2 regions of the Paenibacillus sp. sgz302115 genome follow, and region 2 is predicted to be linked to the other one. Evidence: a T-box and tRNA genes for the amino acid it is inferred to sense, from the RefSeq annotation. Region 2 holds a T-box; the other holds one or more tRNA genes.
The links. A T-box is a leader RNA that pairs with one kind of tRNA and senses whether it is charged. The one in region 2 lies ahead of AC0LWN_RS19135 (arginine--tRNA ligase), so its partner is inferred to be a tRNA-Arg.
Positions count from the first base shown of each region.

Region 1: it has a tRNA-Arg gene. The T-box ahead of AC0LWN_RS19135 (arginine--tRNA ligase) is inferred to sense a tRNA for this amino acid. The anticodon was not compared.

Region 1 covers NZ_JBVYOK010000036.1:9,556-12,965, forward strand. The annotation lists gene gap (type I glyceraldehyde-3-phosphate dehydrogenase) at 1-367, opposite strand, end outside; gene AC0LWN_RS31280 (sugar-binding transcriptional regulator) at 484-1,536, opposite strand; tRNA gene AC0LWN_RS31285 (tRNA-Arg) at 1,816-1,890, shown strand; gene clpP (ATP-dependent Clp endopeptidase proteolytic subunit ClpP) at 2,051-2,647, shown strand; gene AC0LWN_RS31295 (GDSL-type esterase/lipase family protein) at 2,741-3,379, opposite strand.
Region 2 covers NZ_JBVYOK010000010.1:101,996-105,405, reverse strand. The annotation lists gene AC0LWN_RS19145 (DEAD/DEAH box helicase) at 1-1,184, shown strand, start outside; gene AC0LWN_RS19140 (hypothetical protein) at 1,291-1,596, shown strand; T-box leader at 1,848-2,066, shown strand; gene AC0LWN_RS19135 (arginine--tRNA ligase) at 2,154-3,410, shown strand, end outside.

The DNA.
Region 1 (3,410 bases), on a different contig from region 2:
CTGGAGCGGAGATTACTACTTTTTTAGCTCCGCCTTTAAGGTGCTTCTCAGCAGCTTCTTTAGTTGTGAAGAAGCCTGTGCATTCCAGAACGATGTCAACGCCGAGCTCGCCCCAAGGAAGTTCTTCAGGGTTGCGGTTAGCCAGAACCTTAACGTCTTTGCCGTTCACTTTGAAGAAGCCGTCATGTACTTCAACGTCTCCTTGGAATTTACCTTGAGTTGTATCATATTTAAGCAAATGAGCAAGCATCTTAGCGTCAGTCAAGTCGTTGATTGCTACCACTTCGATACCTTCTACATTTTGAATACGGCGGAATGCAAGGCGTCCAATACGTCCAAAACCGTTAATACCAACTTTTACACTCATTGAATAGTTCCTCCTAGATTTCATTTTATTTATTCAAGACAGGCGGTTAAGCTTGTCAAGACAACAATGTTAAGTATAATGCAAAATAACTTCGCATGCCTCCCATATTTCGGGAATTACCCCACCGGCTGCATTTGTTTGTCGATTTCTTTGCCGATTTCGATAGCAGCAGCCTCATCTGTAACGAGAATATCCTCTTGCCCGAACCGCAGCATCGCATGTATTGCCTTAGCCTTGCGTTTGCCGCCGGCAATACCTACTACAACTTCTGTGCGGATGATATCCTCCAGACGCAATCCCATCGTCAGCATGGTGTGGACAACCTGGCCCTCTTCATTGAAATAATAGCCGAACGATTCGGCAACCGCTCCTTCGCCTTGAATCTCCGAGACTGTAGCCTCATCCAGCTTGCGGCGGCGGGTCATTTCAATGGCATCGCCAATCCCATGCACAATAATACGCGATCTGCGGATGATTTGCACGATCTCTCCAATATTTGCGTCAAGCGCCAGTGACTGATATGCATCTTCACTAAGCAGATCGGGCACATGCAGCAGACGGTAATTGGCGCCAATCCGCTTGGCCATCGTTGAGGCGATGGTGTTAGCCTGAATCTCCATGCTCTCTCCCAAGCCTCCGCGCGCCGGCACAAACCAAGCGTTCTTATAGGAAAGGGATAATGGGGGTGGCAGCTGATCCGCCATCTCAGCCAGCGTTGAACCGCCGGTGACGGCAATGGTATCATCGGAACGCAGCACACCGAGCAATGCCTTGGCTCCTGCGCGCCCCAGCTCACGCTTCGTGAACGGTGACGTTTCGCAATCGCCAGGTACAACAATCACTTTGTTCAGACCATACGTTGTACGAATTTTCTCTTCCAGATCATCCAGGCCAAACAGGCTCTTGGCGATCGGCTCCAGCAAGTCAAGCAGTCTGCGTCCGGCATCGCTTATACGCATGCCTACGCTCTCGATCTCAATGAGCCCTTGCGATTTCAGAAGATCCGTCTCGGCGCGGAGCACCCGCTCGGTCATATCAAGCGAAGCCGCAAGTGTTCTACGCCCAATAATATCGGACAGCATGATCTGATGTAGAATCGTGTAACGTCTCTTAAGGGTATCCATGAGATCAGGCAAAAGCTGCTTTTGGATTTCTAATAAATTACGCATGCCTTCACTCCTGCAACTTCGTCTTCCTCTTATTCCCTCGTTCATGGTCTCAAAATGTCCCGGGTTAACTTTTTAAGTCCCACCAATATTCTACCCAAAACTCACGCGGAGTGCAAGTCTTCGCAGAGTATAATTCTCAACCTCTTTTCATCTTATACATCTCACGCCTCATGGAAGGTCGTTAGAAACCCGGGGGTATGGAGCCGGATGAAGAAGTTTTGACAGCGCTGTGATTTTCCGTTGCATTTAATAAATAAATATATTATAATAATTTCTGTTGCGCCCGTGGTCCAATGGATATGACGTAGGCCTCCGAAGCCTGAGATCCAAGTTCGATTCTTGGCGGGCGCGCCATCCATATAGTAATTAACCAAAGAGCCGCTTGCTGGCTCTTTTTTTATAAACTAAGTTTGACTTTCTTTGACTTTTTGTTTGAATTTGTTTATCATGTGGTTAATACGGTAACAGTAAAAAATGAACACATTCGAAGAACCAATTCAAGGAGGTTTTCCACGTGAGTTATATTCCTATGGTAGTAGAACAGAGCAACCGCGGTGAGCGCGCTTATGACATCTATTCCCGCCTGCTGAAGGACCGCATCATTTTCCTCGGAACGGAGGTTAATGACGTGGTAGCCAACTCCATCATCGCACAAATGCTGTTCCTGGCTGCCGAAGACCCGGAAAAGGATATTCACCTGTATGTGAACAGCCCTGGCGGTTCTATTACAGCCGGAATGGCTATATTTGATACAATGCAATACATCAAGCCGGATGTTTCCACCATCTGTGTGGGCATGGCCGCTTCCATGGGAGCGTTCCTGCTGAACGCCGGTGCCAAAGGCAAACGCTTTGCGCTGCCAAACAGCGAAATTATGATTCACCAGCCGCTGGGCGGCGCTCAAGGTCAGGCGACGGACATCGAAATCCGTGCCCGCCGCATCCTTAAGATGCGCGACAAGCTGAACCGCATTCTGGCTGACCGTACCGGTCAACCGCTGGAGAAGATCGAGAAGGACACAGACCGCGACTACTTCATGAGCGCCACCGAAGCGGCTGAATACGGTCTTGTTGATAAAGTTATCGAGAAGACGCTTCCTGCAGGCGTGTAATCCGGATCAGACACACAATAAAAAAAGAGGAGGCTTCAGACCCTGACGGGTTCGAAGCCTCCTCTTTTTTGGCATAACAGCAACAGATTTGATTTACCTAAGCCTTCCATAGCCCAGAGCATCCAGCTTCCCGGCGATAACGCGGTAGCCTCTTCCGTTAGGATGCAGATGATCTAGTGACAGCAGGCTCCGCTCGTTGCCGGCAAACTCATAATAAATAGAAGCAAAGCCGCATACACTGCTGCTGTATCCCGCAGCATAGCGGTTGAACTGCCGCACCCAGTCCGTAGCCTCCATTAGCTGAGGATAGGGGTTGTATAATCCAACGACCCGAATGATATAGGGATTAGGACTTCTTGCCTTCAACTGCCAAAGCAAGCCCATAATATCGCTGAAATTTCTTTTACATTCGCGAAGGGACTTCTGCAACACGGGAGACAGATCGCCCGGACGAAGCGCTGTCGATTTGGCCGCTTTAATCAAATCATTGCCACCGATGGATAACGTGATAATATCAGCATTTCGAACATTCTGGCGGAATATCGAATCACTCCGCAGCCGCCCCTCCATTCCCTCCGTTGTCAGACCATTTATACCTAAATTGGCCGCATTGATTGGCACACGCAGCCGTCTCTCCGCCAATCTGCGGTAGACTGGCACGAATCCATTGCCCGGAAGTGCCCCGAACCCGGTAGTCAAGGAGTCGCCAATTGCTGTGTACTGATAGCTCATAACTCTCCCTCCCCGCATATAAGCTAGTTCC
Region 2 (3,410 bases):
CCTCTCTGCTCTACAACTGGCACAATGAGCTGAAGCGCTTCGCCCCGCAGATCAAAGCAGCCATCGCTGACGGAAGCTTAACCGTCCGGACCCGGACACTGCGGAATGCGGCAGCAAACGATGTAATTATTACCTCTTATCCGCTGCTGCGCAGAGATGTGGCGCTATACGTCAAGCACTCGTTCCACACCCTCATTCTCGACGAAGCGCAGGTGATCAAGAATCATGCCACCCAGACCGCTCAAGCGGCAAAAGCGCTGCAAGCACGCTACCGCTTCGCACTTACCGGCACACCGGTGGAGAATGCGCTGGAGGATTTGTGGTCCATTTACGGCGTAGTGTTCCCCGGGCTGTTCCCAGGCAAAAAAGCCTTCCACGACCTGCCCCGGGAGACCATCGCAAAGCGGGTACGGCCGTTTCTGCTCCGCCGCCTCAAAAGCGATGTACTCAAGGAGCTGCCGGATAAAATCGAGTCGCTGCAGGCCTCGGAGCTGCTGCCGGAACAAAAAAAGCTGTATGTCGCCTATCTGGCCAGGCTGCGGAAGGAAGCGCTCAAGCATCTCGACAGCGACATGTTCGGCAATGGAAGGCTAAAGGTGCTCGCCGGGCTTATCCGCCTGCGTCAGCTTTGCTGCCATCCTGCGCTTTTTGTTGATGGATATAAGGGGAGCTCCGGCAAATTTGAGCAGTTGCTGGAGATCATTGAGGAGTGCCGCAGCTCCGGCAAACGAATGCTTGTCTTTTCACAATTTACCGAAATGCTCCACCTGATCAGCCGCGAACTGGGCCTCCAGGGGGTTCCGCATTTCTATCTGGACGGCCAGACGCCTGCCTCCCAGCGGGTCGAGCTCTGCAGCCGTTTCAATGACAGAGAACGCGATCTTTTCCTGATCTCGCTCAAAGCCGGCGGCACGGGCCTCAATCTGACCGGAGCGGACACCGTGATTCTCTATGACCTATGGTGGAATCCTGCTGTCGAACAGCAAGCGGCTGACCGTGCCCACCGGATTGGGCAGAAGAAGGTAGTCCAAGTGATTCGTCTGGTTGCACAGGGAACGGTAGAAGACAAGATGTACGAGCTGCAGCAGAAGAAAAAGAACCTGATTGATGAAGTCACCCAGTCAGGACAGGATGCCTTGAACACCTTAACAGAGCAGGATATCCGGGAGATTCTGATGCTCTGATTCTTTGCCTGTTAAAAATGGAAGGGGCTATTCTCTGTGTAGCATTTCTACCAAATGTGCATAAAATGAAGGATGAACAGATTGTTTTACGGAAGAAGGGAGTTCCATGCCCCCTCCTGGCAAAGGAAAGAAAAACGGCGTAAAGAAACAACCGGCAAACTCAAAAACACAAGTCCCGAAGGGACTGGAGTTCACGGTAGCTGCGCTCCTCTTGTCCGGCAAGCTGCGGGTAGACTCCGTCCAGATGTTCACAAACGCCACCCTTGTCATCGGCCTTACGGGAAAATATACAACATTAAATGATTTAAGTAACAACAATGTTGATAAGCTGGTCAGCTTTCTCGATGATAACAGCAGTCTGACCTTGAATGAGATTATGAGCGCCTTGAAGAAAAAGGCTGACAAATCTTAAAGCTGAGGAATCCATAAAAGGGAGGGCATTTTTCGTATGGACAGCTTTGACGGAGAGGAATTTACCGGGGGGATTATGCTTGTGGTAGTGATTGCCCTGCTTATTTTTGGCTCGACAGAGATTAAAAATCTTTCCACTGCACCAACTGGGGATTGATCCATACTCCCCGGTCTTTGTGTATAGTTGACCATCCATTAACAACATCGCTATTGCTTTCTTCCAATAATTCGCTATACTAATAAAAAATCAATTTACAATCAATGAACGGGAAAGTAGTGATCTTGATCTAGTCCCAGCGAGCCGGGAGAGTGGAAACCGGTACAGACCTTATCATGAAGCGCACCCGGGAGATGGACTTCTGAACTTGCAGTAGGAAGCCCCGGCTGAAGGCCGTTAACCTGTGAGGTGGCTGAACCGCTGTGTTCGGCAACGAGAGTGGTACCGCGAGCGCTTATGCCCTCGTCTCTTTTGGAGACGTGGGCTTTTTTGTGTTTGCAGGACCGGTGTATTTTTTCCGTTAGGCTAGTCAGTCTGCAATCTTGAAGGAGAGGGATTCTTTGTTAAGTCAACTCATTAAAAATCATTTGGAACAAAGTGTGCATAACGTATTCAGCAGTCTTGACGCTGCCGGCGCAGCTCAAGTAACTATCTCGCTGGAGCAGCCCGCTAATGCCGATTTCGGTGATTATTCAAGCAACATTGCCATGCAATTGGCCAAAATCCTGCGCAAAGCGCCTATGGCTATCGCAGAGCTGATCACAGACGAGCTTCAGCAAATGGGTACAGCTGGAGGAATGCTGCAGCGGATCGAGATTGCCCCTCCGGGGTTCATTAATATGTACATCAACTGGCAGGCCTGGGCGGGCCATTCCTTTGAGCTTCCAGCGGCCGGCGGGGACAAGGTCATTATCGAGCATACCAGCGTAAACCCAAATAAAGCCATGCATATCGGACATCTGAGAAACTCCTGTATCGGGGATGCACTGGTCAGGATTTTGCGGAAAACAGGATTTAACGTGGAAGTTCATAACTATGTGGACGATCTGGGCAATCAACTGGCGGATACGGTGGTGGGTCTGCTTCATGTGCCGCTCTCGGGAGAGCATGTCCGGTTCGGGGATTACTGCTGGGATATATACGCCGCCATCAACAAGGAATATGTGCAGCAGCCGGAGACGGTCCACAAACGCACCGAGATTCTTCACGCGCTGGAGGAAGGCCACGGCAACACAGCCTGGCTGGGCAGCCTTGTCGCTGAACGGATTGTGAGAGAGCATGTAGAGGAAATGAGAAGCTTCGGCATCGGCTATGACCTGCTGGTCTGGGAGAGCAATATTCTGAAAGAAGGCTTCTGGTCTTCCGCTTTTGCGCTGCTGGAGCAGACACCCGTCTTTGTTCAGGAGGCAGAGGGCAAGCTCGCAGGCTGCTGGATTCTGAAGCAATCGGCCGCAGAAGGAGCGGAGATGGATTCGGAGAAACATCAGAAGGATAAGGTGCTGGTGCGTTCGAACGGGATTTTGACCTATACCGCCAAGGACATTGCTTATCATCTCTGGAAATTCGGCCTGCTGGATAAGGATTTCACCTACAATGAATTTAATGAGGGGTTGTGGACCACCGGCTTGGCGGGAACGCAGATGCCTTTTGGAAAAGCGGACATGGTCATCAATGTCATCGACTACAGACAGGAATACCCGCAGGCGATGGTGAAGCAGGCTTTGGAGGTGCTTGGGTACACTGCGCAGGCAGAGAAGCTGCATCATGTAAGCTACGGCGTGGTTTCGCTGAGTCCAGCTTCCGCCGCTGAGCTTGGA